DNA from 4 places in the Erwinia tasmaniensis Et1/99 genome. Region 1 is predicted to be linked to each of the others. Evidence: predicted binding sites of a transcription regulator. Region 1 holds the regulator's gene; each other region holds the start of a gene.
What was found. Region 1 encodes CRP, which controls carbon source genes, mostly activating them, when cyclic AMP is high. Its sites were predicted from a motif close to ATGTGANNNNNNTCACAT; they were not measured.

Region 1 (7,847 bases):
TCCATTCCCATATTTTTAGTCGCGTACTGCGGCACCCAGCCGATAAAGCCCAGCTGACCAAGGATGTAGCACAATGCGGCCACGGCGAGCAACGCAACGCCCAGGCCCCACTTCTCTTTCGCTACCGGCTGTCCCTGAACGGCTTTCTTGCCCAGCTGCGGGAATTCGAAGCACAGTGCAAGAATAAAGATCGCCACATAGATTACCCCGATACAGGCGTACACCCAGTACCACGGCAGCGATCTTGCCAGAATAGCGGCGGCAATAATGGGGAACAGCGTACCGGCCATGCTGAAGAACGAGTCGGTAAACAGCAGGCGGGAGCCGCGTTGACGCCCTTCATACAGGTGGGTAATAAGGAATGTACCGATGGACATGGTAATGCCGCTGACCACCCCAAGCACAAACATGCACAGGGAGAAAACGCTCAGACTATGGCTGTTCATCAGGCCGAGTACCGCCAGAACCATCAGCACAAAACCAAAGATTAGCTGGCGCTTAAGCGGCACGATTTCCATCAGCCAGGCATTCAGAAACACGGCCAGCAGGATGCCGGCGTTAAGGAAAGTAAAAGTATTGCTCATTTGAGCGACGGGCAGCTGGAAGTAAGCAGCAATATTCTCCAGTACCATACCGGTAACGATAACCACTGCACCGGTCAGCGCGTAGGAGAAGAAGCTGATCCAGGTAAGCCCAATGCGATCGCGATTTGTCATAGTGGAAACCTGTTGAGAAAGAAGTTTTGCAGGCGGAATGCCTGTGTGAACCGGGGAAGTTTAACGATATTCGTGATCTGCTTAAATCTTTGCTGAAACATATTTTTTCATATTTCATCAATAACGTGATCGAAGTCACCATTCATACCCTGACGACAACGTTTGCTTCCCAGGTAGCGCCGGGTAAATAACGGTAAACCGCTGGCGCGTTGGTGAGTGCCTCTTTACAATCATTGCTGATTCTATGATTTGTTGCCTCAGTAAGGATTCCATCATGTTGAAACGCACTTTGACCGCGGTGGCGACAGTTCTCGCCCTGTCTTCGATCTCTGTCTCCGCTCTTGCCGCTAAGGGGGATGCGCATGTACTGCTGACCACTTCAGCGGGCAATATTGAGCTGGAGTTAAATAACCAGAAAGCACCGGTTTCGGCGAAAAACTTTGTGGACTACGTCAATAACGGTTTCTACAACAACACCATTTTTCATCGTGTGATCCCAGGCTTTATGTTGCAGGGTGGGGGGTTCACTGCCGATATGCAGCAGAAGCAGACGGGCGCACCGATTAAAAATGAAGCAGACAACGGGCTGTTGAACAAACGCGGTACTATCTCTATGGCGCGCACCGCCGACAAAGACAGCGCCACCAGCCAGTTCTTTATCAACGTTGCCGATAATGCCTTCCTCGATCACGGCCAGCGTGATTTTGGTTACGCGGTATTCGGTAAAGTAGTGAAGGGGATGGACGTAGCGGACAAAATTGCTCAGGTTCAGACCAAAACCTTCGGCCCTTACCAGAATGTTCCGGTAACACCGGTTGTTATCCTGTCGGCTAAAGTACTGCCTTAATTAACCGACCGCCTTCTCTGCCGGGCCAGCTTCCGCTGGCCCGGTTGTAATGGACCGATCATGCTGCTGCTTATCGACAATTACGACTCCTTCACCTGGAATCTCTACCAATATTTTTCTGAACTGGGCGCAGAAGTCTGCGTGCGGCGCAACGATGAAATTACCCTCGCTGACATTTCCGCGCTGTCGCCCCAGCAGCTGGTGATCTCCCCCGGTCCCTGTACCCCGAACGAAGCGGGGATCTCTGTTGACGCCATTCGTCATTTCGCCGGCCGGCTGCCGATCCTCGGCGTTTGTCTCGGACATCAGGCCATCGCCCAGGCATTCGGCGCGCGCGTTGAACGGGCACGCCGGGTGATGCACGGCAAAACCTCGGCGATTGAACATAACGATGGCGGCGTATTCTCCGGCCTTAATCATCCTTTGACGGTTACGCGCTATCACTCTCTGATCGTGGCGGCAGACAGCCTGCCCGCTGAATTTGAACTGACCGCCTGGACGCTGCGCGATGACGGGCAGCCCGACGAGATCATGGGTTTTCGCCACCGTACGCTCCCGCTGGAAGGGGTGCAGTTTCACCCGGAAAGCATTTTGAGCGAACAGGGTCACCTGCTGTTGGCTAATTTTCTTAAACGTTAATTAACATTTGCCTTTGTGATTAATTATTCATATTTTATGACTATATTTTCACGCATATAAAAAGACGAAACGGTGAGGTGATAGATGGCTACGGAAAAATTAGCGGTTACTCGGGCAACGTTTGATGAGGTGATTTTGCCTGTTTATGCACCAGCGCAGTTTGTGCCGGTCAAAGGCAAAGGCAGCCGTATCTGGGATCAGCAGGGTAAAGAGTATATCGACTTCTCCGGCGGGATAGCGGTTACCGCACTGGGACACTGCCATCCGGCGCTGGTTGAGGCGCTAAAAACCCAGGGAGAAACCCTGTGGCACACCAGCAATGTCTTGACCAACGAGCCTGCTCTGCGTCTGGCGAGCAAACTGATTAATGCCACCTTCGCCGATCGCGTGTTTTTTGCCAACTCCGGCGCGGAAGCCAACGAAGCCGCGTTTAAGCTGGCGCGCTACTACGCTTCCCAGCGCCACAGCCCGTATAAAAGCAAAATCATTGCCTTCCATAATGCGTTTCATGGCCGCACGCTGTTTACCGTTTCCGTCGGTGGGCAGCCAAAATACTCCGATGGTTTCGGGCCAAAACCGGCGGATATCGTTCATGTTCCCTTCAACGACCTGGCGGCGGTCAAAGCGGTGATTGACGATCATACCTGCGCGATTGTCGTCGAGCCGATCCAGGGGGAGGGCGGCGTCGTGCCGGCCACCCGGGAGTTTATGCAGGGGCTGCGTCAGCTGTGTGATGAGCATGATGCGCTGCTGGTGCTGGATGAAGTACAGAGCGGCATGGGCCGCAGCGGCAAGCTGTTTGCTTACGAACACTACGGCGTGCAGCCGGATATCCTGACCAGCGCGAAGGCACTCGGCGGCGGCTTCCCGGTCAGTGCGATGCTCACCACCAATGAAATTGCCTCAGTGATGGCGCCGGGCGTGCACGGCACCACCTACGGGGGTAACCCGCTGGCGTGCGCGGTGGCCGAAGCGGCGCTGGATATTATCAATACGCCGGAAGTGCTCGACGGCGTGGCCGCACGGCGGCAGCTGTTTGTTGATGCGCTACAGGGGCTGAATGCGCAACGGGATCTGTTCAGCGATATCCGTGGCAAAGGGCTATTGATTGGCGCGGCGCTGAAGCCACAGTATGCGGACCGCGCGCGCGATATTCTTAACGCGGCGGCCGCCGAAGGGGTGATGGTGCTGGTGGCCGGTCACGGCGTGATGCGTTTCGCGCCGTCGCTGGTGATTGAACCTGCCGATATCGCTGAAGGCATGGCGCGCTTCGCCGCGGCCGTCGAGAAAGTGCTGGGCTGAGCGACGATAGCTAATCGTGCGGCGTCCCCTTATTCGGGGCGTCGCTATGACGATTTGCTCGGCCGGTGTACCAGCCAGTGGCCGTGATGCGGGCGCTGACTCCAGGCCAGTGATGAAATGGTATGCATGGTGTTAAGGTGGTCAAGAATACGTTCGACGTGACCCTCCAGGAGGGTCACCGGCCCGTGCTGAAAATTATCCGGCGCCTCCAGCACGTTACTTTCCGAACCCGGGCCATCATATTCCAGCCGCTGTTGGCAACGCTGTAGGGCTATCTCGCAGGACTGGAGGTAGCGTTCTGCCAGCGACGAGGTCAGCATAGTATGTTCCCGCGCCATAATCGTCATTGCATTGATATGCTCAACGATAAGCTGGCTATGAGTCACCCACAGCTTCATATCGGACAGATAGCGGGAATCAAAACCGGGTTCCTGCATTGCCTGATTAAGGGAGTTATATAGCGCGTTATGTGCCTGGTTGACTTTGATACGCTGGTTTGCCAGCCTGCTAACATTCTGCTCATTGCCCAATAGCATCCGCAACGCTTCCTGATAAGCCTCCAGCGCGTCATGTGCGTTCTGGCGCAGCAGCGCGCTCTGCCACTGTGGCCACAGCCAGATATTGCCGCCGAAGGCGATCAGGCAGCCCATCAGGGTATCAATCAGACGCGGTAATAAGAATCCCTCTCCGTTCAGCGACAAAAGCTGAAGGGAATAAACGGCGGTGACCGTAAACCCTACCGTTGCCCAGCCATAGAACTTGCGTAAAAACAGGTAACTGACCAGAGTAATGGCCAGCATTACCAGTAATGTCATCGATTCTGGAGCATGCAGACGCAGGGCCAGCGCGGCCACCGCCAGCCCGGCAAGGGTGCCGAGCGCTCGGTGCTGAATACGCACGCGGGTGGCGCTGTAGCCGTTCAGGCTGACAAACATTACGGTCATCAGTATCCAATACGGCTTCGGCATATTTAAAAACAGCGCCAGCGTACTGGCAAAGGTGAGCATGACGCCGAAGCGGGCGGCGGTTCGCAAAGCGATGGATTTTAGCGACAGATAGCTTTTCAGCGCCGGTAGCAGCGGCAGGCGGCGCTGGCGGTCTGCCATCAGATCGCGGCGGTAGAGCGGGCGTTGGGCGCGCAGCACGCGCCCAATACGGCTGAAATGATAGTAGCAAAAATTACCGACCGGGTTATCAGGGTGCTGGCGGACAATCTTCTCCAGCGCTTCCAGCGGCTGTTCCAGAGTGAAGCGTTTGGGAAAGCGGTGATAAAGAATATCGTCTGCCAGTTCACGCAGGCGCGCGGCGATGCGCTGTGCGTTCCAGCGGATCACCGCCTCGGCGTGACTCTGGCGTACCAGTTTTTTGACGTCTTCAGGCTGATGCAGGCTAACGGCGATATGTTCCTGTAGATCCAGCGCCACCTGGAATGCGCGCATCAGGGGCTGATAGTGCTGGTTGCGGTTGGCTGCCAGCATATGGATCTGTTGGTAACAGGTGGTAATGAGGTCGACGGCTTTCTGTTGTCGGGCGAACAGCGGCGGCATTGCCGTTGAGGGATCGTTCAACTGGTTTAAATGACGATATTTTGCCTCGCAGTAGTCCGCGAGTTCGCGGTAAAGCAGGCTGAGCGTTTCGCGCATCGGCTGCTCTTTCCACAGCCAGAACCAGAACCAGTTAAATACCCCGTACCAGATGGTGCCAAGGATATACAGCAGCGGAGGCTGCCACATCGGCACTCTGCCCGCGAGGCTAAGGGTAAAAATGGCGGCGATCAGCGAAGCGGGCATGAGCCGGCCATGCAGCGGGCTTATCTCACCAGTCACCCCTAACAGCAGCGCCATCGCCAGCAGGATCAGCGGCAGGGGGGCGCCCTGGGCGGCGGCATACTGGATAACAAAACTGCTGCCGGCGAACAGGCTACCGCCAACCACCAGGCGTTTGAAGAAGCGTCTGTGTGGCGTATCCAGCCCGGCATTGTTGCAGCAGGCGGGCACCAGAGAAAACAGCAGGCCTTTTTGTAAATCACCCAGCAACCAGCCAAGCGCGACCGGCAAACAGAGCACCAGCGTTTGCCGCAGGGCATAGTTCACTTCAGGTTGATAGATAATTCTCCGCCACATCAGCCGCACCAAATAAAAAAAAGGCGCGGCAGGGGGCTGTCGCGCCGTGGGTTCAGAAGCGGTTAACGCGTGCCGTAAACGACGATAGTTTTACCGTGTGCAGAAATCAGATTTTGATCTTCCAGCATTTTCAGAATACGACCCACCGTTTCGCGCGAGCAGCCGACGATCTGGCCGATCTCCTGACGCGTAATTTTGATCTGCATTCCGTCGGGGTGCGTCATTGAGTCAGGCTGTTTCGCCAGGTTCAGCAGCGTCTGGGCGATGCGTCCGGTCACATCAAGAAAAGCTAAATTCCCCACTTTTTCCGAGGTGACCTGCAGGCGGCGCGCCATTTGTGAAGACAGGCGCATCAGGATGTCAGGATTGACCTGGATCAGCTGACGGAATTTTTTGTAAGAGATTTCAGCTACTTCGCAGGCTGCCTTTGCACGTACCCATGCGCTGCGCTCCTGTCCCTCTTCAAAGAGGCCCAGCTCGCCGATAAAATCCCCCTGGTTGAGATAGGAGAGGATCATCTCTTTGCCTTCTTCATCCTTGATCAGCACTGCCACAGAGCCCTTGACGATGTAGTAAAGGGTCTCGGCCTTCTCACCCTGGTGTATCAGCGTGCTTTTGGACGGATATTTGTGAATATGGCAATGTGACAGGAACCATTCTAGAGTTGGGTCTGTTTGCGGTTTGCCGAGAACCATTCGCTGTTATCCTCTGTTGTTATCGTGCCTGAATACATCCTGTTTTTCACGCTGCAAGGGTGATGCTTATCTTGCTGTCGCACGTAATAATAGGAATATACGGGAGCTGAATCCCTGCCAGGCGTTGAAATAGTCAAGCGTTCCCGTAGGAAGAAACATGGGCCTTTTTCAGAGCTGGCCGCGTGCCGTTGTTCTGCTTTCACCGACGCTTGAATGCAGGTGAAATTTTACAGCTCCGTTTGTAGCACAGCTTGAGATGGCTGTCTTCTGTTGTCTCGCTTCAGCATAGTCAGAAAAACAGAACGTTGCCGTTTTAGTGACGGCGGCGTACCCTGCTCTAACTGAATGAATTCGAGGATTTTGTTATGCAGGCACGAGTCAAATGGGTTGAAGGGATGACGTTTTTGGGAGAATCCTCATCCGGTCACCAGGTGCTGATGGATGGTAATTCGGGTGATAAAGCGCCAAGTCCGATGGAAATGGTGCTGATGGCCGCCGGAGGCTGTAGCGCCATTGATGTCGTTTCCATTCTGCAGAAGGGCCGCCATAACGTGGCCGACTGTGAGGTGAAACTGACTTCAGAGCGTCGCGAAGAGGCCCCGCGTATTTTCACCCATATCAATCTGCATTTCATTGTCAGCGGAAAAGCGCTGGCGGATAACGCGGTAGCGCGTGCGGTCGATCTTTCTGCGGAAAAATACTGCTCGGTGGCGATCATGCTGGGCAAAGGAGTGGAGATCGGCCACAGTTACGAAGTGATCGAACTGGCCTGATGCAGACCTCCGCTTAGCCGTGAAGGAAAGAGCGTCAGCCGATGCTCTTTCCTTCCATCAATCGTTTTACCAGTGGCCCCATAATCAGCTCCATCGCCAGCCCCATTTTACCGCCCGGCACCACCAGGGTTTTGATATGTGAGATAAACGAACCTTGCAACATCGACAGTAAATAAGGGAAATCGATATCGTCCAGCCCCTGAAAGTGGATCACCACGAAGCTTTCATCCAGGGAAGGGATACCGCGCGCGGCAAACGGGTTGGAAGTGTCCACCGTCGGAACGCGCTGGAAGTTGATATGGGTGCGTGAAAACTGCGGAGTAATAAAGTTAATGTAGTCCTCCATGGATCGCACCACCGAGTCCATCACCGCTTCGCGCGAGTGGCCGCGTTCGCTGGTGTCGCGTACCAGCTTCTGGATCCATTCAAGGTTGACGATGGGCACCACGCCAACCAACAGATCGACGCTGTTCGCCACGTTATGTTGCGGTGTGACCACGCCGCCGTGCAGCCCCTCATAAAACAGCACATCGGTCGGCTCTGCCAGCGGCTGCCACGGCGTAAAGGTGCCTGGTACCTGTTTCCACGGCACGGCCTCATCATAGGTATGCAGATACTTGCGCGACTTGCCTGTGCCGCTGCGTCCATATTCGCTAAACGTGTGCTCCAGCAGCCCGAAATCATTCGCCTCCGGGCCAAAATAGCTGACGTGTTTGCCCATATCGCGCGCTTTGCGGATCGCCATATCCATT
Region 2 (7,847 bases), 260 kb from region 1:
CCGCCGCCCGCATCAGAATGATGCGCTAACAAACGGGCGGCTAAATTTAGCCGCCCGCCGAGTTTTCTGACACTTCATCTTACCCTTCCCCCATTGCCCACCGCGCGTCATTCCCCTACCCTGTGCGGTTTTTGCCAACCAGGTTAAGACTTTATGCAATCACATGGCTTTGCTGCGAAAGCAGCTAACACCCCGCTGGAACCCTTCGAATTTACACGCCGGGAGCTTCAGGCTGGCGATGTACTTATCGATATTCACTATTGCGGCGTCTGTCATTCCGATCTTCACATGGCGCGTAACGAATGGGGCGTCAGCCAGTTCCCACTGGTGCCAGGCCACGAGATCGTCGGGCGCGTACTGCGCACAGGCAGTGACGTCAGCACCTTTAAAGCTGGGGATCTGGTCGGTGTCGGCGTAATGGTCGACTCCTGTGGTCACTGCGGACAGTGCCACAATGGCGAAGAGCAGTACTGTGAGACCGGTTTTACCGCCACGTACAACGGTGAAGAGAAATTTATTGGCGGTAAAACCTTCGGCGGCTACTCCGACAGCATCGTGGTTAACAGCAAATTTGTTGTCGCCGTGCCGGAAAATCTGCCGCTGAATGCCGTCGCCCCGCTGCTGTGCGCAGGTGTTACCACCTGGTCACCGCTGAAATACTGGAACGTGCAGCCGGGCCAGCGTGTTGGCGTTATTGGTCTGGGTGGACTGGGCCATATGGCGGTCAAGCTGGCGACTGCGCTGGGTGCCGAGGTGGTACTGTTTACCACCTCCCCCGCCAAAGCAGCCGATGCCCTGCGGCTCGGGGCCAGCCAGGTGGTGATATCAAAAGATGCACAACAGATGGAAAGCGTGAAAAACAGCCTGGATATGATCCTCGATTGTGTTGCTGCGCCGCACGATCTCGACCCGTACCTTAGCGCGCTGAAGACTAACGGCCATTTGGTGCTGGTAGGCATCCCTGATGCGCCACATAAGTCACCTGATGTGACGCCGATGGTGTTTAAGCGCCTGAGCATCTCGGGGACTTCCATCGGAAGCATCAAGGAAACGCAGCAGATGCTGGATTTCTGTGGACAACACAATATCGTGTCTGACGTTGAAGTGATCCGCCTGGATGAAGTGGAACAGGCGTTTGAACGAATGCTGAAAGGGGATGTGAAATACCGCTTTGTTATTGATATGAAAGCCGCTAAGTGACCGTTATAACACAAAAACCCGCCTGATGGCGGGTTCCTTTTTCTAGTTCAGCAGATCTCTGCTGAGATACGGATTCGACTTACTCAACTGCATTAGCTTCTGCGTACTGCGCGAAGGTTTGGTCCGTTTCGCTTCCCAGCTCTTCACCGACGAAACGCTCACGCCTAATACCTGGGCAAACTCATCAATCTGCAAACCGGTAATTTCACGAATTCGTTGCGATTCGGGCATCGCCATAATGTCGTTTTGGGCGAGCGCCGTCGGCATTCCTTCTCGGGTTAACACTATCATCTGCTCCAGACTGGACAGCAGTTCGGACATTGGATCTTTAGTCTCCATCAGCACACCTCAATAAACTCACTTAATGTGAAAAACCAGAGGGGGTGAACCTGAAGATCAGGCTCTGAATACCGGCGAATATCTGCCATAAGGACACTTCAGAGGCAGCAAAAAGGGAAACGCCAGAACTCTAAGTATTAGATCATTTCCGGGACTCCGATCGATATTTCAGATTATATTTACCGCTCACAACGGCCTGCTACAGGTGCCCGGACGGGTTAAAAATGAAGATGCACAGAGACACCTATCCATAAAAATTGATTTCGACTATTCTCTACGCAAGATATTAAGCAGGCAAAATCGACAGATATTTGTTAACAGGAGTTAATTTCTTATGACGACAGGATTATCACGCATCTGGACGCGTGCGCTGGTGCCATTTATGGCGCTGTTTCTGGTGTTGCAGTTGACCGGCTGTGGCGATAAAGAAGCCGATCAACGCAAAGCGTTTATCGATTTTCTACAGAATACGGTGATGCGCAGCGGCGAGCATTTACCCAGCCTGAGCGAAGATCAGAAGCAAAAATTCGGCAATTATGTCGGCGATTACGCCATTCTTTACGGCTTTGCCCAACAGATTAACCGCGCGGTAGATTCCGGCCTCAAGCCGGTGGTAAACGAGCTTTCTGCTATTCGCACACCGCAAGACTACCTGACGCACCGTGAGATGCTCCGCCAGGCGAGCGGATCGCTGGGCGTGCTCGCCCAGCAGATCCAAACGGCGAAAAACCAGGCGGAAAGCAGCAGGTCGACGTTGAAACAGCCGGAAGATCTGAAAACGGTGTACAACAATGTGTACAACAAGGTGGTTACCCAGCCTGCCACATCGCTGTCCCCTCTGCTTCCGGCATTGCAAACCCTGAGCCAGGACGCGGTACAGGCCGGTGATTTTCTACAGCAGCAGGGAACAAACGTCAGCTTTAACGGCGCGGCGATCCAGTTCCCCACCCAGCAGCAGGCAACGCAATACAATACCCTGATGAGTAATTTGAGCGCCAACGTTCAGGCCTTATCTCAGGCGCAGCGTTTACTACAAGGTGAGGTTAACTAACCCCCAGAAGCGCAGAGGGGCAACGGCAGCGTTGCCTCCTGGCAGCCTACATGGCATTAAGAGTATTCAGGCGCATGATAACCAGCGCATCTTTTCTGTTTTGACTTTAGCGCTGAACGGGCCGATGCAAAATCCGTTCACACCGCAGCGAAACCCTGTCCGATTGATTCTGACCGCTGAAAATATTTTATTCGATATCGATGTTAAAACGCCGACTCAAGCCCAATAAATAGGGGCAGCAGGCGTGTCCATTTTTAAAGTTCATTGAATCACGCTGGCCAGACGGAGATATTATTATCAATGCGATCGGTATCACTTTGCGTTTCTCCGGGGCAGGCACCGCGGAAATGAGCGAAATTTTGTGAATCACATCACATTATAAATAGAAAAGACAAATGAAGAAATGTGATTAAAATCACAAAAACACGCCGACCGCGTCTGTTTTTTCGACGGTTTTTTTTAAACATCTTTATTCTTCGTGATTAATATCACTAAAAACCATCACCTCCCCCCCATTATTCAGTGACACTGATCACACTTAATCCTTTGGCTACGCAAGCGTCATCTTCGCATGATAGAGTCAGCCGACTTACAGTGACACCAGCGGCCCGCGCCGTAACGTTTCATCCAAAAATCAACGCGCTCTCTTATTGGGTTAGCGCTTACTTATAAGAGGTGGGTTTATATGTCCTCATCAGATATCAAGATCAAAGTTCAAAGCTTTGGTCGTTTTCTGAGTAATATGGTCATGCCTAATATCGGCGCGTTTATCGCATGGGGCATCATTACCGCGCTATTTATCCCGACCGGATGGCTGCCAAACGCCACGCTGGCGAAACTGGTTTCACCAATGATCACCTACCTGCTGCCGCTACTGATCGGTTATACCGGCGGTCGTCTGGTTGGCGGCGATCGCGGCGGCGTAGTGGGGGCAATCACCACAATGGGCGTTATCGCCGGAGCCGAGATGCCGATGTTCCTCGGCTCGATGATTGCCGGCCCGCTGGGCGGCTGGGCTATCAAAACCTTCGATCGCCGGGTTGATGGCAAGATCAAAAGCGGGTTCGAAATGCTGGTGAACAACTTCTCTGCCGGTATTATCGGCATGCTGTTGGCGGTTCTCGCATTTCTGGCCATTGGCCCGCTGGTACAGGGTCTTTCCCATCTTCTCGCCTCTGGCGTCAATCTGATGGTGCAAAATAATCTGCTGCCACTGACCTCTGTATTCGTGGAACCGGCAAAGATCCTGTTCCTGAATAATGCAATCAACCACGGTATCTTTTCGCCGCTGGGTATTCAGCAGGCAAGCGAAGCGGGTAAATCGATTTTCTTCCTGATTGAAGCTAATCCAGGCCCGGGCATGGGCGTGCTGATGGCCTATATGTTCTTTGGCCGTGGCAGTGCCAAACAGTCTGCGGGTGGAGCAGCAATTATCCACTTCTTTGGCGGTATTCATGAAATCTACTTCCCGTACGTGCTGATGAACCCGCGTCTGATTATCGCCGTAATCCTCGGTGGTATGACCGGCGTGCTCACCCTGACGCTGTTAAACGGCGGGCTGGTTTCTCCAGCCTCACCGGGGTCGATTCTTGCCGTACTGGCTATGACGCCGAAAGGCGCCTACTTCGCTAACATCGCGGCAATTGCGGCGGCCTTTGCGGTCTCCTTCGTGGTCGCGGCTATTCTGCTGAAAACCAGTAAAGTGAAAGAGTCTGACGACATTGAAGCGGCAACACGCCGCATGCAGGAGATGAAATCCCAGTCTAAAGGGATCCCTGCATCGGCCACCGTGGGGCACGATGGTCCACAGAGCGATCTGGCACACGTACGCAAAATTATTGTCGCCTGCGATGCCGGCATGGGCTCTAGCGCAATGGGTGCGGGCGTACTGCGTAAGAAGGTGAGCGAAGCGGGCCTGGCCCATATTTCTGTGACGAACAGCGCAATCAACAGCCTGCCGGGGGATGTTGACCTGGTGATCACCCATCGCGACCTGACGGAGCGGGCAATGCGCCAGGCACCCCATGCCCAGCATATTTCGCTGACGAACTTCCTCGATAGCGGGCTGTACAATGATTTGACGGCGCGTCTGGCGGAGGCGGGCCGCGCTGCCGAACATCGTGAGAAGGTGAGCGCGGTGCTCAATGACAGCCTTGATGACAACCAGCAAAACCTGTTCAAACTCAGCGCGGGTAACGTTTTTCTGAACAATCATGCCACGGATAAAGAACAGGCCATTCGCTTTGCCGGTGAGCAGCTGGTCAAAGGCGGCTACGTAGAGGCCGAGTACGTGGAAGCAATGCTGGCGCGTGAGAGACTAACGCCAACCTACCTGGGTGAATCTATCGCCGTGCCACACGGAACGGTCGAAGCGAAAGACCGCGTGCTGAAAACCGGCGTTGTATTCTGCCAATATCCTGCCGGGGTACACTTTGGTGAAGAGCCCGACGACATCGCTCGACTGGTGATCGGTATCGCAGCGCGCAACAACGAGCATATCCAGGTCATTACCAGCCTGACTAACGCGCTGGACGATGACAGTGTGATCGCACGCCTGGCAACCACGACTGATATACAGGAAGTCCTGGATCTCTTATCCGGCAAAGCCAGCACCTGAAACGGTTGGCGGCGATAACTTTGCGGGGGCCGGGACAGACGCCCGGCCCCGTTTGAGCTCTGGTGAGACCAGAGCCTTGCATCATTGATACGGGGATATTTATGAAAGCGTTACATTTTGGTGCCGGCAATATCGGCCGTGGCTTTATTGGCAAGCTGCTGGCCGATGCCGGGGTTCAGCTCACTTTTGCTGACGTCAACCAGGCGGTGCTGGATGCGCTGAACGCCCGTGGCACATATCCGGTTCATGTGGTGGGTGAGCAGGCCCAGATTGAAATAGTGAATGGGGTCAATGCCGTACACAGTAGCAGCGACGATATTATCGCGCTGATTGCAGAGGTTGATATCGTTACCACGGCGGTGGGTCCACAAATCCTGGAACGCATTGCCGCAGGCATGGCACAAGGCATTGCTAAACGCAGTGATAACGCTAATTCCCGTCCGCTAAATATTATTGCCTGTGAAAATATGGTGCGTGGCACCACGCAGCTCAAAGCGCATGTGTTAAAGGCATTGCCCGAACGGTATCACGCCTGGCTGGAAGAACATGTCGGCTTTGTCGACTCCGCGGTCGATCGTATCGTTCCCCCCTCGGCAGCAGACAGCAGCGATCCGCTGGAAGTGACGGTAGAAACCTTCAGCGAGTGGATTGTAGATAAAACCCAGTTCAAGGGCGAGCCGCCCACGATTCCAGGCATGGAACTGACCGATAATCTGATGGCATTTGTCGAACGTAAACTGTTTACCCTCAATACCGGTCATGCTATTGCCGCCTATCTCGGACAGCTCGCCGGCCATAAAACCATACGTGAAGCGATTATGGATAAAAAAGTTCGGGCAATCGTTCAGGGAGCAATGGAAGAGAGCGGTGCGGTGCTGATTAAACGCTATGGTTTTGCGGCGGATAAACATGCGGCCTATATCCAGAAAATCATCAACCGTTTCGAAAACCCGTACCTGATCGATGATGTAGAGCGCGTGGGCCGTCAGCCGCTGCGCAAGCTGAGCGCCGGCGACCGCCTGATTAAACCAACGCTGGGCACGCTGGAGTATCATCTGCCGAATAATAATCTAGTCACCGGCATTGCGGCAGCCCTGCTGTATCGCAACGAAGGGGACCCACAGGCGATTGAGCTTGCCGGCCTGCTATCCCGCCAGGATGTTGCCACAACGCTGGTTCACATTTCGGGTCTCGACAAGGACAGCGACGTGGTCAAAGCAGTAGTGAAAGCGGTAAACGCGCTGGCCTGAGCCGGTGCAGCGCTCACCAAGGACGAATAAGGCACGGCATGCGCTGTGCCCGTACAAAACAATGGCGCCCTATGAATGACATTCTGTCTTTAACAAGACAGCCCCAGGCTTTTGAAAATCGCGTTCTTGAACGCCTGAACTCCGGGCGCTCGGTGAGGTGCTTGCTTATCGCGGCCGTTGACATGTTGGCAGAAGCGGTTGATCTGCTGGTGGGTCAGGTGTTCCGCAAAGATGATTACGCGGTCAAATATGCCGTTGAGCCTTTGCTACAGGGGGACGGCCCGCTGGGTGAACTGTCCGTACGCCTGAAGCTGATTTATGGGCTGGGGGCGATTAATCGGAACGAATATGAAGACTGCGAGCGCCTGATGGCACTATGCGAAGCGCTGAACCATGATCGACACGAGTACCGTTTCACTGATGATAAGGTTGCCGGGCCCGTCAGCGCATTGCACTGCGTGGATACGTGGCCAACCTGCCCCAATCTCTCCAGCCACGATAGCGAACTGCGTGCTATGCAGCAGCAACGTTATCAGCAGGTGCTGCGCTCCACGCTGGTGCTGTCGCTGACGGCGCTAATTTCCCCTCTGGGTCTGAAACAAGCCTTCAAAAAGTAACCGACTCCTTTCCCTCTTTGCCCCGCTTTCGTGTATCCTTTGCAGTAATGAATGAATTTAATGGTTGAGCGTAATGAAAGAACAGGTACAGGCAGAAATTAAAGAACTCAGTGACAAACTGGATGCGCTGAATCACAAAGAGCCAGCTCTGCTGGCGTCCGGTGAAAGTGAGAAGCTGGGTGAGATGCTGAAAGAGAAGGACAAAATTGAAGCAGAAATCGAGCGCCTGCGTGGCGTGCGCGCCGAGAAGCTGAGCAAAGAAGCTCAACAGTTGCAGAAGCTCCCATTCAGCCGCGCAATCACTAAAAAAGAACAGGCCAATATGGGCGCGCTGAAAAAAAGCGTGCGCGGATTAGTGGTTGTTCACCCCACCACCGCGCTAGGGCGAGAAATGGGCCTGAAAGAGATGACCGGCTTCGCAAAAACCACGTTTTAAACCGTCGCTTTCTTGTGACGTTGCAAGCAGGATGCTGCCATCCTGCTTTTCATCTTTTTTACCGGCATCTTATCCCCCTTCCCCTTAAAACCTGACTCCAATAGCAGCTGCTGATTCACAAAACACATTTTTTTATATGCTGGCATTAATATTTATTAATGCCGTTATGCATCATAAAAAGATTGACCGAAGCCTATAGCCTGCTTCATGGGCGGTAAATCTTTTCGGCGCTGATTGCCCTACCCCCATCGTCCTTCTCCTCTTCCATAACAAAATCACAAGAAATTATAATATAAAAAAATATAGTGCTATTGGATATCGATATTTAGTATCGAAA
Region 3 (7,847 bases), 690 kb from region 1:
GCCGATATCATTGTCCAGCGGCGCACGCACGAACAGATCGCGCAGCGGGGATAGCAACTGCGGTTTGTCCGCCTGTAGCCACTGGATAAGTTCACCGCTCTGACGGCAGAATTGCCAGCGTTGCCCGGCTTGTACCACCTCAATCAGCTGTGACTGCGGGTGCAAACGAGGTTGCTCACCCGGTACGTCAGGCTTCGGCAGTGATAGTGCCGCAGGGAGTTGCCAGCCATCCCACGCCACGCGATGGTTGGCCGGTGACCACGCGGTGGCCGCGGGCTGGATCACTTCGACCCGCAGCCACAGTTCTCCTGCCAGCGATGGAAGTTCACCCAGCATCAGGCTGACGGTGCCTTCCGGGGGAAGGTTCAATGTTATCTGCCCCCCGGCAACCTGTTCCCCATGATGCTCAATGCGCCAGCATAGCCGCTCGTTGTCGCTGTGACGGAACAGATACTCGCTGGTGATGCCCAGAGTTATCGGAGAGGTGTTTTCCAGCTGAAACTGGAAAAACTGCTGGGCGCGCTTAGCCTCAAACAGGGCGGGATGTGGGCTGCGGTCGGCGAAGACCAGCCCATTCATGCAGAACTGTCGGTCATTCGGCATGTCGCCAAAGTCACCGCCGTAGGCCTGCCAGCTGCTGCCATCGGCGGCTTGGCGCGTGAGGTTCTGATCGGCCCAGTCCCAGACAAACCCGCCCTGTAGGGGAGGATACTGGCGAAAAGCCTGCCAGTAGCGGCTGAAACCGCCCAGACTGTTACCCATAGCATGGGCATACTCACAGAGGATCAGTGGGCGAGTCTCTTCCGGCAGGGCGATCCATTTTTTAATCGACCATTTTGGCACGGCTTCAAAAGGTTGATCCCGATCGACCCTCGCATACATCGGACAGATGATATCGCTGGCGGCAGTGTCGGCTCCGCCGCCTTCATACTGTACCGGCCTGCTGGGATCGTCACTCTTTATCCAACCATAAAGGGCATCGTGGGTGCTGCCGTGACCAGACTCGTTGCCCAGCGACCAGATAATAATGCAGGCATGGTTGCGGTCGCGTTGCACCATGCGGGTTACCCGCTCGCTGAAAGCAGAAAACCAGCTGGGATCGTCCGCAAGCCGGTTCATCGGTTGCATTCCGTGCGTTTCAATATTCGCTTCATCAACCACGTACAGTCCGTAGCGGTCGCACAGGCGATACCACAGCGGATGGTTCGGGTAATGGGAGCAGCGCACCGCGTTGAAGTTATGCTGCTTCATCAGCAGAATATCGGCGATCATTGCTGGCTCATCCATGACCTGACCGCGATCCGGATGATGTTCGTGACGGTTGGTGCCGCGGATCAATAGCGCTTTGCCGTTGAGCTTAAGCAGACCGCCGCTCACCTCTACCTGACGAAAGCCAACGTCGCAGGCTTCTGCTTCAATCAAGGTACCGTCGGCATCCAGCAGCGCGATCACCGCCCGGTAGAGATGCGGGGTTTCGGCGTTCCACAGCAGGGGCTGATCAATTTGCAGGGACAGGCGCGTGCGGTCGAGATAGCGCCCACGTTCGTCAACCACCGGCGTACCAAACGGCTGCTGATGCTGCGCAATGAGCGTATCGTCGCGCCACAGCGTCACCTTGAGTTGATAAGCGCTGGCATCAGTCAGGGAGCAGAGTGCCAGCACCCGGAGCTGTGCGCTGCGGTATTCAGGACTGAGACGAGTATCAATGTGAATATCGTCCAGCCTGACGTGCGGTTTATGCAGCAGGCTGACGCTGCGGAAAATCCCGCTCATGCGCCACATGTCCTGGTCCTCCAGATAGCTGCCATCACACCAGCGGAGCACCATCACGGCAATGCGATTTTCCCCCTCGAGCAGGCGTTGACTGAGGTCGAATTCGGCCGGCAGCCGACTGTCCTGCGAGTAACCGATAAACTCGCCGTTGCACCACAGGTAGAAAGCCGAATTAACCCCGTCAAAGATAATTCGCGTTTGGCCACTCTGAAGCCATGCGGGCTGGCAATGAAAGGTGAGTGAATAACAGCCGGTCGGATTGTCGTCAGGAACCCGTGGCGGATCTGTCGGTATAGGGTACTGCACGTTGGTATAAATCGGGGCGTCGTAACCTGACAGCTGCCAGTTAGAGGGTACGCTTAAGCGGCCAACCTGCGGCAGGTCGCCGTTAATCCAGGCGTCCGGAACAGCCTGCGGGCGGTCGAAATAGCTAAAGCCCCACTCCCCGTCCAGCAAACGTTGACTTGGGCTGGCCAGGTCGCCGCGCGCCGCATCCGCATTGCGCCAGCTGGCAAGCGGTGTGTGGGCTGGCAGACGGTTAAGCTGGGTGAGTGCCGGGTTTTCCCAGTGACGCTGGGCTAATAACTGCTGCAAGGTCAGGGGATCGGTTTTTGCCATCGTTTACGCCTCATCAAAGTTATGCGACCAGATTGAGGCTGGAACCGTTTGATAGAAAGGCAAAAGGGATCAGGATGTGATGGCTATCGCAACATTGAGGATAAAGATAATCTGTAAAACAGGGTGTTAACACAGGTTTTTCCTGGGAAATTAGCAGAAAAGCGTTAAGCATGTTCACTAAAAGTAAATAGCGCCTGAAAGCGGATAATTCTGCATTGTGAGCGGCACGCAGCGCGCTTAGTATCAGCGCGAAATGTCATTCATGTTGTTACGAGGTTTATTATGGCGAGTATGATTAAAGCAGTGAGCGTGATTGCACTGGTAGCGACCTTAAGCGGATGTCTGTTTCCGCCTCCGGGTGGTGGTGGCGGCGGTGGTGGTGGAGGCTGGGGCGGGGGAGGCCCACGCGGTGGATTTATGCAGCAGGGGCGCTAGACGATGTCTGCCAGGGCCAGCCGCTGGCCCTGAAAACGCCGTCCGCACGATGAACACGCAGCGCAACATCCAGATACCAAGTGGTCCTCCATCCCCCGGTGCCGACTTACTCAGCGCGCGATGAACGGGACAATCCGTTCATATCTCGGTGTTATTTCGTTATTTCATTGCGAATCGGTCAAACCCCATCTTTCTACTCGCCGAAAAGAAAATTTATGCCACACTCAATTATGGACTTATAACCATTGTGGAAAGGGATAAAAATGAAACTTCAGCTATTAATGGCGACAGCTTTGCTGTCAATGACGGTTGCGGGCTATGCAGGAGCCGCAGAGAAAACCGCCCAACAGCAAAAGATGACCGTATGTAATCAACAGGCGGGAGAGAAGTCGCTGAAAGGCGGTGACCGCAAGAGCTTTATGAGCAGCTGTTTGAAAAAAGACAGCAAGGCTGATGGCATGACGCCACAGCAGCTCAAGATGAAAACCTGTAATTCTCAGGCCGGTGAAAAAATGTTGAAAGGCGACGCACGTAAAACCTTTATGAGCAGCTGCCTGAAAAAAAGCTAAAATAATGTGGGTCAAACGACCCACTCATTTATCCCGCCGTCAACGGGTTATCCGGACTTAGCTGAATCTGGTACTGATTATCGTGCCGCTACGGCATACGCCGACGGGCCGGGCAGGGTTCTCCGGATTTACGGCTTGCTCATCCGTTCTGACTTAGCCATACATTGCTGCATGGCTTCAATCACCGCAGAACGTAACCCTTTTTGCTCCAGCACTTTGACCGCTTCAATGGTCGTTCCGCCCGGCGAGCACACCATATCCTTGAGTTCACCCGGATGCTTACCGGTTTCCAGCACCATTTGTGCGGCACCTTTTACCGTCTGGGCAGCAAACTGATAGGCCTGGGCGCGGGGCATTCCGCCTAGCACTGCCGCATCGGCCATCGCTTCGATAAACATAAAGACGTAAGCCGGAGCGGAGCCGCTGACGCCAACGACCGCGTGGATCAAATATTCAGGCACCAGCGCCGCCTGGCCAAAACCGCTAAAGATTTGAACCACCTCATCCGCTTCTTCCTGGGTCACCAGCACATTCGGGGTAACCGAGGTCATCCCCGCATTTACCAGAGCCGGGGTATTTGGCATAACGCGCACGATTTTACGGTCATGTCCAAGAACGGAAGCCAGCGAATCTAATGTGATCCCCGCCGCGATAGAAACCACTACCGTCTCTTTATTCAGGCTGCCGACAATATCCTTGAGTACTGACAGCAGCATATTAGGCTTTACCGCACCAAACAGAATATCGGCCTGTTCTGCCACCTGGCGTGCGCTGTCTGCCGGGGTGATGCCGTACTGCTGCTGCATCGCCTGATTCGTCGTCGGCTTGTGGTCAAACACCCAGATATTTTCTGCCTTAATCTGCCCGGCCTTGATCATGCCGGCAATAATGGCTTTGGACATGTTGCCACAGCCAATAAAACCAATTTTCTTTTCCATATCATTCTCCCTGCTTAACATTGTCGTGAATAGCTAACGGATGCCATAACGTCACCTTAACCCAGCCGCCGGGATGCTTAAAGCCTAAAAGCGATCGTCTATCCCTTGAGCAGCTTAGCGGGTCGGGGAGCACTTTGTGGGATCGCGATCAGATTAAGTTTGCCATTCTGCTAAAGAATGGGAAGATCGGTCCGATCCCCGACTTTAAAAAAGGAAATACTGATGCCAATCTGGGTGGATGCCGATGCGTGCCCGAAAGTGATCAAAGAGGTGCTGTACCGTGCTGCGGACCGCGAGCAGATGATGGTGACGCTGGTGGCTAACCAGTCTCTTAGCGTTCCGCCGTCGAAGTTTCTGCGAACCCTGCGCGTGGCGGCCGGTTTTGACGTGGCGGATAACGAAATTGTCCAGCGGGCGCAAAGCGGTGATTTGGTGATCACCGCCGATATTCCCCTGGCGGCAGAAGTCATGGAAAAAGGGGCGATAGCGCTTAATCCACGCGGTGAGCGCTACAGTGTGGCAACCATACGCGAGAGGCTGACGATGCGTGACTTTATGGACACCATGCGGGCCAGTGGGGTGCAGACCGGCGGGCCGCCGGCGTTGAATCAGCGCGATCGTCAGCAGTTTGCTAATGAGCTTGATAAGTGGCTACAGCAGCAGCGCAAATAGTGATAACAGACTCCCCTCCCGCCGGGTGGGAGAGGAGCGGTCGGCGTTATACGAAACTGTCGTCGTCGAAGTCGTTGTCGTTAAAACCGTCGTTACCGTTGTCGTTAGCGTAATCCTGCTGTCCGCTGTCCTGATCCAGGAAAGAGGCGTTGTCGCTGCCGTTGAAGGTATCCAGATTGTTACTGAAATCCGTTTCGGGCATTGCAGGTTCATTAATGATATTGACGATTTCTTCCGGCTGAGAATGGTGGAACATGCTGGTCAGCATGTCTGCCAATACCACGCCACCCGCTACGCCCGCAGCGGTTTGCAGCGCGCCGCCGAGGAAACCTCGTCCGGCGGAAGGCGCCGCCGCCGCAGGCTGCTGTTGAGGCGTCTGTGCAGGTTGAGAGCCCCAGCCAGAAGAGGGCGCGGGTGCCTGCTGCTGTGGCTGAGAACGACTGCCGCCGCCGAACAGCCCGGAAAGAAAGCCGCCGCTGCTTTGTTGCGGCTGCTGAGGCTGATTAAGTCGGGCCTCCAGCTCGCTGATGCGGCTGTTCAGCTGCTTCAGCGCCGCTTCCTGGATCAGGATTGTTTGTGCCATGTAGTAGGGCGCGCCGGGCTGTTGCTGCACCTGTTGTTGAATTAATTTTTCTGCCGCGGCGTCACGCGCGGCGGACTGAGATTCAGCCTGTTTCAGTCGGCTAAACAGGTTTTCAATTAATTGTTGTTCCTGGCTCTGCATAAAGATTTCTCCGAAAACGTGCGATGGACACCATAGTGTCAATACCGTCAGGAAAGTAAATAATCCTGGAGTAAGGAAATGTTGCGGCAATACTGAATGATGTTAATCAGCGTAAACAAATGATTGCCACCAAACTTTAGCAGTTAAATCTAATTTTAATCGCTATCAGATCCTATCCACCTGTAAATAAATCCTTACTGCTGGTTCTGATAGAAAATGTCCGGTAGTATGTTATCTGCTGGATTATTTTTCTCCCCTCTGCTATGCGATTGGCGTTAGCAGCATTCGCTTAAGGAAGCGCCTGATATGTCATTACCCATTTATCTAATCGGCGCACGCGGCTGCGGGAAAACCACCGTTGGCCAGGCACTGGCTCTGGCATTAGGGTACGACTTTTGTGATACCGATCATTACTTACAGCAGGCCCGTCAGCAGACCGTTGCTGATATTGTGGCTATCGAAGGCTGGGCGGGATTTCGTGCACGCGAAGCCGAATCCTTAAAGGCGGTGACCGCGGCCAGTAAAGTGATTGCCACCGGTGGCGGCATGGTCCTGGCAGAAGAAAACCGACTGTATATGCGCGAACACGGCAGGGTCATTTATCTGAATGCCAACGCCCTGGTGTTGGCGGCTCGCCTTGAGGCCTATCCGCTGGCAGATCAGCGCCCAACCCTGACAGGCCGACCCGTTGCCGAAGAGATGGTTGAAGTGCTGGCGGCCCGCGATGCCCTGTATCAGCTGGCAGCACACCATATTATTGATGCGATGCAAACGCCAGATGCGGTTGTTAATCAAATCGTTAGCTCTCTTTCTCTCGCCCGCGCCAGCTAAATCCTGTCTCTGCCTGCGCCCGGTTTTACCGGGTGCCCGGCTACATTTGTGCCTTTCAGCAAGATAAAACGCTGTGATTGTCTATACTTGACCTGTTTGGCCACGGGCCATGAAAGACACTGACACTGAAGAGGGAACCATTATGCCAGGCAGACCGCCATATCCACGCCAAGCCTATATTGTACCGGTTGAAAAGGGAACACCTGAGAAAGCCGTCACATGGTATGAGTTACGTGCCGACCATCCCAAACCCAACTCGCTGATTAGCGAACATGAAAGCGAGCAGGAAGCTCTGGATGCGAAAGAGCGGTACGAGGATGAATCCAAAGGATAACGCGATGGCAGGGAGGCCATTTTTAATGACTAACAAATAAATCATGCATTATTTCATGTTTTCTTCTACAGAATAATTAACTGTAGGCGGATCTCTTTTCCACTAAACGTTTTTTATTAATTTAATGGATAAGGGTTTTTAATTCTGAAATTGTGTTTTCCCTCTGGTTTGCTACTTCGTTTTTAATTAATTTCGTGAGCTGACGAAAAATTATCTCTTGACCTTAATGTGGCCTGTCTTTATTTTTAAATAAATTAAACGGGAACACGATTTCCTTATAATGGAACTTGTCGATATGACCACATTGGAAAATTCTGTTGCAATTCTCAAATTATTTAAGCATATCGATCTGACACAGGAACAGCCTGGCCTGACTTTTACTGATATTGCTGAAGCGTTGAGTCTCCCTAAAAGCACCGTTTCCCGCCTGCTGTCGACGATGGAAAGTGAAGGCTTGCTGGAGCGCGATCCCCAAAGCCGCTGTTTTCGCCTCGGTCGTATGTTGTTGTCTCTGACCAGCCGTTATCTTTCCACACCGCTGGTGGATTGTGCTTCGCCAATGATGGTGAGACTGGCGGCGGAAACAAGTTGTACGGGATATATTTCGGTGCTGGACGGGCGCGAAATTATGGTTATGCGCCTTTTTCAGGGGCGAATGTTTATTCAGTTAGTGACGCCCCCCGGTAGCCGTATGCCTGCAGCCCATACGTCCGTAGGTCGGGCGTTGCTGGCACGGCACGGCGATGACTTCGTGCGTAACTTGTATCGGGATGACTGGCAGGTGAGTTCGCCAAACTCCCCTCAGACGGTTGAGCAGCTGCTGACAGAGCTGGACCGTATTCGTCAACGGGGATGGTCGCTGGCACGAAATGAAACGTTGCACGGTATCAGCTCACTGTCGACCACCGTGACGAATAAAATCCTGGGGGAAACCGTGGCGCTGTGCCTGTCGT
Region 4 (7,847 bases), 1.6 Mb from region 1:
TTGGGAAAGCCGGTGCCGATATTTAAGCTGGAATCGCTGGATGAGCCGGGTAAAACCTTTGATCAGTCGGTGCTGAAGGACGGCAAGCCGCTGTTGCTGAACGTCTGGGCTACCTGGTGCCCAACCTGCCGTGCGGAACATCAGTATCTTAACTCGCTGGCCGCCCAGGGGGTGCGCGTCGTCGGACTGAACTATAAAGACGATCGTCAGAAAGCCATTCACTGGCTCAACACGCTGGGAAATCCTTATGCTTTAAGCCTGTATGATGGGGATGGCATGCTCGGGCTGGATCTCGGCGTGTACGGCGCGCCGGAAACTTTCCTTATTGACGGGCGTGGCATCATTCGCTATCGCCACGCCGGTGACCTGAATGAGCGGGTGTGGAACCAGGAAGTGAAACCGCTGTGGCGGAAGTACGGTCAGGAGGGCGGGGCATGAGCCGTTACCTGATCCTGCTGTTTGCGCTGTTGTTTAGCACTCTGGCGCGTGCCGACAACATTGATATTTACCCGTTTGACTCCGTTGCCCAGGAGCAGCAGTACCGCCATCTTACCGAATCGCTGCGCTGTCCTAAATGCCAGAACAACAGCATTGCCGACTCGAGCGCGATGATTGCCGGGGATATGCGGCTCAAGGTGTATCAGCTGCTGCGCGCCGGGCAGACGCCAGAGCAGATTACAGGGTATATGGTGGCGCGCTACGGCAATTTTGTTTCCTACCAGCCGCCGCTCACCGCATCAACCCTGATCCTCTGGGTTGGCCCGCTGCTGTTTGTCATTATCGGCGCGATGGTGATTATTTTGCGTAGCCGCCGGCGGCGAACGGCGCCGGTACTGGACCCAGAGCAACAGCAGCGGCTTAATGCTCTGTTGCACAAAGACAGGAAGCAACCATGAGCGGATTTTGGCTAACCATTGCGCTGCTGCTGCTGGCTAGCAGCATGCTGATTGTACTGGCGGCTAACCGTCGCGCCACCGCCACCGCCACCGATCGCGATGCGTTAAACCAGCGCTTTTATCATCAGCGCCTGCGCGAGCTGGAAGACGACGAAGCGCAGGGCGTGGTCGACGGGCGGCCGGAAATGGTGCGCGAGCTGCAACAAACTCTGCTGCTCGACATACCCGAACAGTCCGCCGCGCAACGGCACCCGATCGGCCGCTGGGTATTGTTGCCGGGGATTATTGTCCTGCTGCTGGTGAGTCTTGGCGTCTACTTTAAGGCCGGTGGCCTGCCGCAGCTGATGGTTTGGCAGCAGGTGAAAAATGAACTGCCGGCCCTGCGTGCGCAGGTGATGGACCCCAATGCTCGCCCGCTGACGAAGGAGCAGCTGGCAAGACTGGCACTGGGCGTTCGCAGCCAGCTTCAGCAGTCTCCTGATAATGTTAACGACTGGATGCTGCTTGGCCGCCTCGGCATGGTACTCAACAATGCCACCACCGCCTCGCAGGCTTTCCGACGCGCGCTGCAACTCTCTCCCACCGATGCGGAGGCGCGGCTGAGCTATGCGGAAGTGCTGACCCGCTCAAGCGACCCGCAGGATAACCGCCAGGCGAGCGCCATGCTGAACGAGATGGTCAGCCACGATGAAAGCAATCTTAGGCTGCTGGGACTACTGGCATTCAATGACTTCAGTCTGCAAAATTATGGCGGTGCGATAACGCGCTGGCAAAAAATGTTGCAGCTATTGCCGCCGGAAGATGGGCGGGTTGTCATGATACGGCGCAGTATCGCCGAGGCTAAAAGCGTTTCAGGCGTGGAGAAGAGCCAGCTGGCGTTAACGATCGGATTATCCAATGCGGCAGAAAAAATGTTACAGCCGGGCGGAGTGTTGTATATTTCTATTACTGACGGCCACTCGCCGATCCCCGTGGCGGTGAAGAAAGTGCCGCTGAGCCATTTTCCTTTATCGCTCACGCTGGACGATGGTAACGCCATGATGCCGGACCGCCTGTTATCCGCGCAGCGCCAGCTGCAGGTACGCGTCCGCATTTCACGTGACGGTAGCGCGACGCCGCAACCGGGTGACTGGTACGGTCTGAGTGCGATAACACCTTTCGCGGGTCAGCAGCAGCTTGCCGTTGACATAAACCGACAATAGCGGGCGAGAATTCACAAAAAGCAGGACTGGGAGACAACTATGAACTATCGCCTGACGGGCTTAGCGCTGGCAAGCGTACTGATGGTGGGCTGTGCCAGTTCGCCAACGGCTGATGAACCAGCAGGGCGCTCCGATCCGCTGGAAGGCTTCAACCGAACCATGTTCAATTTTAACTACAACGTGCTGGACCCGTATGTTGTGCGTCCGGTTGCGGTGGTATGGCGTGATTATTTGCCGCTTCCTGCCCGTAACGGACTGAGCAATTTCACCAGCAACCTCGGCGAACCTGCCTCAATGGTCAACTATTTCATTGAAGGGAATCCGTATAAGGCGATGGTCCACTTCAACCGCTTCTTCCTTAATACCCTGTTAGGGATGGGCGGACTGATTGACGTCGCGAGCATGGCTAATCCGAAATTGGCAAAAGAAGAAAACCGCGCGTTCGGCAGTACCCTCGGCCATTACGGCGTGGGTTACGGCACCTATGTAGAAGTTCCGGGTTACGGTGGCTTTACGCCGCGTGAAGACCTGGGGGGACTGGTGGATTATGTTTATCCGCCGTTCAGCTGGCTGACATGGTGGATGTCTGCCGGTAAGTGGGTGGTGGAGGGAATTGAAACCCGTGCCCAGCTGCTGGACTCAGATGCCGTGGTCAGAAACTCAAACGATCCCTATGCATTTATGCGCGCAGCCTACTTCCAGCATCATGATTTCCTCGCCAGCGACGGCAAGTTAATTCCGCAGGAAAACCCCAACGCGGCGGCGATCCAAAACGATATCGGCGATATTGATTCACAGTAAATAATGCATCATAAAAAAACCCGCGAAATGCGGGTTTTTTTATGCGATGTGGGGTTGGATCAGAATTTATAGTTAAAGCTTGCGCCATACAGCCAGGCTTTGCCGGTGGAGTTAAAGACATAGGGTGTTGGCTGGCCATTCTTGCGGCTGGCAACCGGGTCATTACCCTCTTTAATCGTCACCTTCTGGCCGTGCATATAAGAAACGCCCACGTCGACCGAGGCGTTTTCATTAAATGCGTAGGAGGTGCCGGCGCTCAACCACAGACGATCCTGGTCGGGAATGGAAATGGAGCGTTTATCCGCCGGAACCGGGCTGTCGTCAAAGGCAATACCGGTGCGGAAAGTCCAGTTTTTATCGTAGAAGTAGCTGGTTCCTAACGCGATGCGCCAGGCATCGTGGTAGCTTTCATCTTTGTAGAACAGCTCCTGTCCATTGCTGCCGGTCGCTTTTAACTCCTGGAACTGGCTCCAGCTGGTATAGGCCATACTGTAGTGTACGGCCCATTTAGGTGCGACCTTGTGGTAGCCGGAGACTTCCCACATTTCCGGCAGATGCAGCGACAGCGATCCGGGAATGGTATTGCCGCCGGTCCCCGTCGGTAAGCCAAACTGCGAGCCAATCGCGTTATACGCCACCGGAATCGTGCTGCGGTAATCTCCGTCAAAATCGACTTTAACTTCAGAGCGGTAGCTCAGGCCAAAACGGTTATTGTCGTCCAGTTCGTACAGAACCCCGGCATTCCAGCCGTATCCCCATTCATCACCTTTAAGATGGGCGATCTGAGTATCTGCTGGCGCAGCGGGCAGGCCGTAAGCGGGTAACAACGCACCCAGTTCACCAATAGTGCGTTCGATTTTTGCCCGAGCGTACACGGCGTCAAAGCCAATGCCAACGCTAAAATGTTGGTTAAGGCGATAGGCGGTGCTCAGGTTAAGGTTCATGGTCATCAGATCGGTTTTGCCGGCGAACGGGCCGCCGGCATAGCCATCGTTAAACTCGGTTGCCAGACCATAATTGCTGGTAGCAGAAGCACCGATCCACCAGCGGTCGCTAAGAGGCTGTACATAGTGAATATTGGGGACCCACTGCGTGGGGGCGATGTTGTTGGCGTTCAGACTGTTACCCGAGCCTGACTGCCCGTCAATATTCACGTCCGGGTCGATAAATACTGCGCCGATGGAAAACATCGGGCGGTCCATTAATGCCATCGTCGCCGGGTTGCGGCTGGCGGAAGCGGCAGTGTCTCCCATTGCCCCTTCGCCGGAATAGGCGCGGCCTAAGCCAATGGTTGAAAATTCGTTTAGTTGGAAGCCAGCCGCGATAGCTTGGGAAGACATTAACGTCAGTGCCGCTGCAAGGGCCGATTGAGCAAACGGGTTTTTATGGTTCATAACCATAACCTCATTATCTGATTATTATTAATATCTGTTACCGTGAGTAACAAAAAGCGGGAATTGTAGGGGCTGACAGACTGTGAACAAATCAGACCAGTTCCGCCAGTATTAATATGACCCGTGAGCATGTTGCAATAACGTTTTTTTAATTCGGGCAAATTGTTTCTGGAAAAGAGATCTGCTTAACAAAAAAATTACATTTAGTCTCACCTCGATCCCTGCTGACTTGTTTTGCATCAAACAATAGTGTGATTTTCATCACTCTAGCGCCCACAAGCCGCTTATCGCTGGAGGCGCAATAGTACCGGGAGTAAACTGAGATCCTGTTAAATTCATCTGCCGTTTGATCAATGACGGCATGCAGGAGGAGTGATGACTGATGCCATTAAACGCTGTAGTACCCGTGAGACCGCTGCCTGTTGCTGCGTTGATGTCGGCACCATTTTAGATAACGGCGACCGCACGGCGAGTTATAGCCAGGTCTTCCCACATCAGGACCACGCCGAGGCGATGCTGAGTCACCTGACGGATAAAGCGCGCGCGGTAGAATCCGACCCCTGTCTGATTGAAAGTCAGTTTCACCAGACGCCGGCGGGTATCCAGCTGGCGTGCCGCTTCACGTTTAGCTGCCAGGCCGAGACGATGATTTTCCAGCTTGGTCTGCGTTGAATGCATGGCGGAGGAAATGTTTCCTCCGCCTTAATCGTGTCCTCTCCCGCACTTTTCTCCTGCCATCGTGGCATCCGCCGTTATTCTGGTTAACACTGATCAGGTCAGACCTCTTTGGCAGTGATGCCGCTTATCGACAGGATACAGGTGAGAAAAATGAGCAAAGCGTTACCTTTGCTGACGCGTCAGGGTGAGCGCATCGCGATCACTCACGGGTTACGCACCCCCTTTGCCCGTCAGGCAACGGCCTTCCACGGTATTCCCGCACTGGAACTGGGACGCATGGTGGTCAGCGAGCTGCTGGCGCGAAGCGAAATCTCCCCCGATGTTATTGAACAACTGGTGTTCGGTCAGGTAGTGCAGATGCCGGAAGCGCCCAATATTGCCCGTGAAATCGTGCTTGCCAGCGCTCTGAGCGTTCACACCGATGCCTGGAGCGTCAGTCGCGCCTGCGCCACCAGTTTTCAGGCGGTGGCAAACGTAGCCGAAAGCCTGATGATCGGACACATTCAGGCGGGGATTGCCGGAGGAGCCGATTCATCCTCGGTGCTGCCGATAGGCGTCAGCAAAAAGCTGGCGCGGCTGCTGGTCGATGCCAGTAAAACGCGTAGCCTTGCACAAAAGCTAAAGCTGTTCAGCGGCCTGCGCCCGCGCGATCTGCTGCCGGTAGCACCAGCGGTGGCCGAATACTCCACCGGATTGCGCATGGGCGACAGCGCCGAACAGATGGCGAAAAACCACGGGATCACCCGTGAACAGCAGGATGCGCTGGCTCTGCGTTCCCACCAGCGTGCCGCACACGCCTGGCAGCAGGGCCTGCTGAATGACGAGGTGATGACAGCCTGCGTACCGCCGTGGGAACAGCCGTTCGAGCAGGATAACAACGTGCGTGCCGAGTCAAAAATGCAGGATTACGCGCGTCTGCGCCCGGCGTTTGACCGCCGTCATGGCACGGTGACCGCCGCTAACAGCACGCCGCTTACCGACGGCGCGGCGGCGGTGATCCTGATGACGGCGTCGCGCGCCAGGGAGCTGGGCATTGCGCCACTTGGCTTTCTGCGCAGCTATGCGTTTAGCGCCATTGATGTGCGTCAGGACATGCTGCTGGGGCCGTCCTATGCCTCACCGCTGGCGCTGGACCGCGCCGGGATCACGCTTGCCGATTTAAGCCTGATTGATATGCACGAAGCCTTTGCGGCGCAGACCCTGGCGAATCTGAAAATGTTTGCCGATGAACGCTTCGCCCGCGAGGTGTTGGATCGTCCCCGTGCGCTGGGAGAGGTCGATATGGAGCGGTTTAATGTGCTGGGCGGTTCCATTGCCTACGGCCATCCGTTTGCCGCCACCGGGGCGCGGATGATCACCCAGACGCTGAACGAACTCCGTCGGCGCGGCGGCGGACTAGGGCTGGTGACGGCCTGCGCGGCGGGCGGGTTAGGTGCCGCTATGGTTCTGGAGGTGGACTCATGAACTTGCCATCCGCATTGACTCTTACCCTGCGTCCCGATGGGGTTGGCGTGATCGTCATTGATGTGCCGCATGAGAAGGTCAACACCCTGAAAGCTGAATTTGCCGCCGATATTCTGGCGCTTATTCAGCAGGCGCGTGTCAATCCGCATCTGGCCGGGCTGGTACTGATCTCGGGTAAGCCCGACAGTTTTATCGCCGGGGCGGATATCAGCATGATCGCCGCCTGCCAGAGCGTTCAGCAGGCGACAGAGCTGGCCCTCACCGGGCAAAAGGCGATGGCGGAGATAGCCGCACTGCCGTTCCCGGTCGTTGCCGCCATTCATGGTGCCTGCCTGGGCGGCGGGCTTGAACTGGCGCTGGCCTGTCATCGCCGCGTCTGTACGCTGGATGATAAAACCCGACTTGGCCTGCCGGAAGTGAAGCTCGGGCTGCTGCCAGGCTCTGGCGGAACGCAGCGCCTGCCGCCACTGACGGGCATCCGGGTAGCTTTGGATATGATATTGACGGGTAAAACGCTAAACGCCCGCGCCGCCTTACGCTGCGGGCTGGTGGATGACGCGGTGCCGTCGGCTATCTTGCTGGACGTTGCCGTGCAGCTGGCGCTAAAACCGCGTGCGGCAGCGCAGCGCGCCCCCCTCGGTGAACGGCTGTTAACCCGCGGACCCGGGCGCGCACTGCTGTTTATGCTGACGCAGCGCCAGATCCAGGCAAAAACCCAGGGTAATTACCCGGCGACGACAAAAATTCTTAGCGTGGTGCGCAGTGGGCTGACGCCAGGGGAGAACGGCTATTTGGCCGAAGCGCGCGCGTTTGGTGAACTGGCGATGACCCCGCAATCTGCCGCGCTGCGCGGCCTGTTTTTTGCCACCACCGCGTTGAAAAAGGAGGGCTTCGGCGCTGAACCTTATCCACTGAAACGCATTGGCGTACTGGGCGGGGGTCTGATGGGCGGCGGTATTGCGTGCGTGACGGCCACCCGCGCCGGATTGCCGGTACGCATTAAAGACGTTAATGCCTGCGGCGTTAACCATGCGCTGAAAACCAGCTGGCAGGTTCTGAGTCAGGCGGTGAAGCGCCGTCGCCTGAGTGCGGCACAGCGTCAGCAGCAGATGGCGCTGATCACCGGCAGCACCCGCTATCAGGGCTTTCGTCAGTGCGATATGGTGATCGAGGCGGTATTTGAAGACCTTGCGCTGAAGCAGCAAATGGTGGCGGAGATCGAAGCGAACTGTAGTGCGCACACGATATTTGCCTCCAACACTTCTTCTCTGCCGATAGCTGACATTGCCGCCGCCGCACAGCGGCCGGAGAACGTGATCGGCCTGCATTACTTCAGCCCACCGGACAAAATGCCGCTGGTGGAGGTGATCCCACATGCGGGCACCTCTGCGCGGACCATCGCCAGCGCGGTG

Region 2: the regulator CRP is predicted to act here: its motif matches at 2,994-3,011, upstream of ETA_RS18275 (PTS mannitol transporter subunit IICBA).
Region 3: the regulator CRP is predicted to act here: its motif matches at 2,466-2,483, upstream of ETA_RS13995 (beta-galactosidase).
Region 4: the regulator CRP is predicted to act here: its motif matches at 4,543-4,560, upstream of ETA_RS06825 (YfcZ/YiiS family protein).

The regions. Positions count from the first base shown of each region.
Region 1 covers NC_010694.1:3,553,085-3,560,931, reverse strand. The annotation lists gene tsgA (MFS transporter TsgA) at 1-716, opposite strand, end outside; gene ppiA (peptidylprolyl isomerase A) at 991-1,563, shown strand; gene ETA_RS17170 (aminodeoxychorismate synthase component II) at 1,624-2,202, shown strand; gene argD (bifunctional acetylornithine/succinyldiaminopimelate transaminase) at 2,287-3,504, shown strand; gene ETA_RS17160 (YccS/YhfK family putative transporter) at 3,549-5,627, opposite strand; gene crp (cAMP-activated global transcriptional regulator CRP) at 5,690-6,322, opposite strand; gene ETA_RS17150 (OsmC family protein) at 6,688-7,095, shown strand; gene ETA_RS17145 (phosphoribulokinase) at 7,130-7,847, opposite strand, start outside.
Region 2 covers NC_010694.1:3,809,042-3,816,888, forward strand. The annotation lists gene ETA_RS18260 (NAD(P)-dependent alcohol dehydrogenase) at 154-1,200, shown strand; gene ETA_RS18265 (HTH-type transcriptional regulator) at 1,243-1,539, opposite strand; gene ETA_RS18270 (DUF3053 domain-containing protein) at 1,874-2,590, shown strand; gene ETA_RS18275 (PTS mannitol transporter subunit IICBA) at 3,276-5,207, shown strand; gene ETA_RS18280 (mannitol-1-phosphate 5-dehydrogenase) at 5,309-6,457, shown strand; gene ETA_RS18285 (MltR family transcriptional regulator) at 6,529-7,074, shown strand; gene ETA_RS18290 (YibL family ribosome-associated protein) at 7,148-7,510, shown strand.
Region 3 covers NC_010694.1:2,867,992-2,875,838, reverse strand. The annotation lists gene ETA_RS13995 (beta-galactosidase) at 1-2,391, opposite strand, end outside; gene ETA_RS20180 (hypothetical protein) at 2,674-2,826, shown strand; gene ETA_RS13990 (PsiF family protein) at 3,090-3,395, shown strand; gene proC (pyrroline-5-carboxylate reductase) at 3,524-4,333, opposite strand; gene ETA_RS13980 (YaiI/YqxD family protein) at 4,556-5,005, shown strand; gene ETA_RS13975 (DUF2076 domain-containing protein) at 5,052-5,729, opposite strand; gene aroL (shikimate kinase AroL) at 6,036-6,560, shown strand; gene ETA_RS19360 (YaiA family protein) at 6,703-6,894, shown strand; partial or broken gene ETA_RS13965 (IclR family transcriptional regulator) at 7,190-7,847, shown strand, end outside.
Region 4 covers NC_010694.1:1,270,231-1,278,077, forward strand. The annotation lists gene ETA_RS06800 (DsbE family thiol:disulfide interchange protein) at 1-438, shown strand, start outside; gene ETA_RS06805 (cytochrome c-type biogenesis protein) at 435-896, shown strand; gene ccmI (c-type cytochrome biogenesis protein CcmI) at 893-2,098, shown strand; gene mlaA (phospholipid-binding lipoprotein MlaA) at 2,138-2,899, shown strand; gene fadL (long-chain fatty acid transporter FadL) at 2,959-4,293, opposite strand; gene ETA_RS06825 (YfcZ/YiiS family protein) at 4,669-4,965, shown strand; gene fadI (acetyl-CoA C-acyltransferase FadI) at 5,122-6,435, shown strand; gene fadJ (fatty acid oxidation complex subunit alpha FadJ) at 6,432-7,847, shown strand, end outside.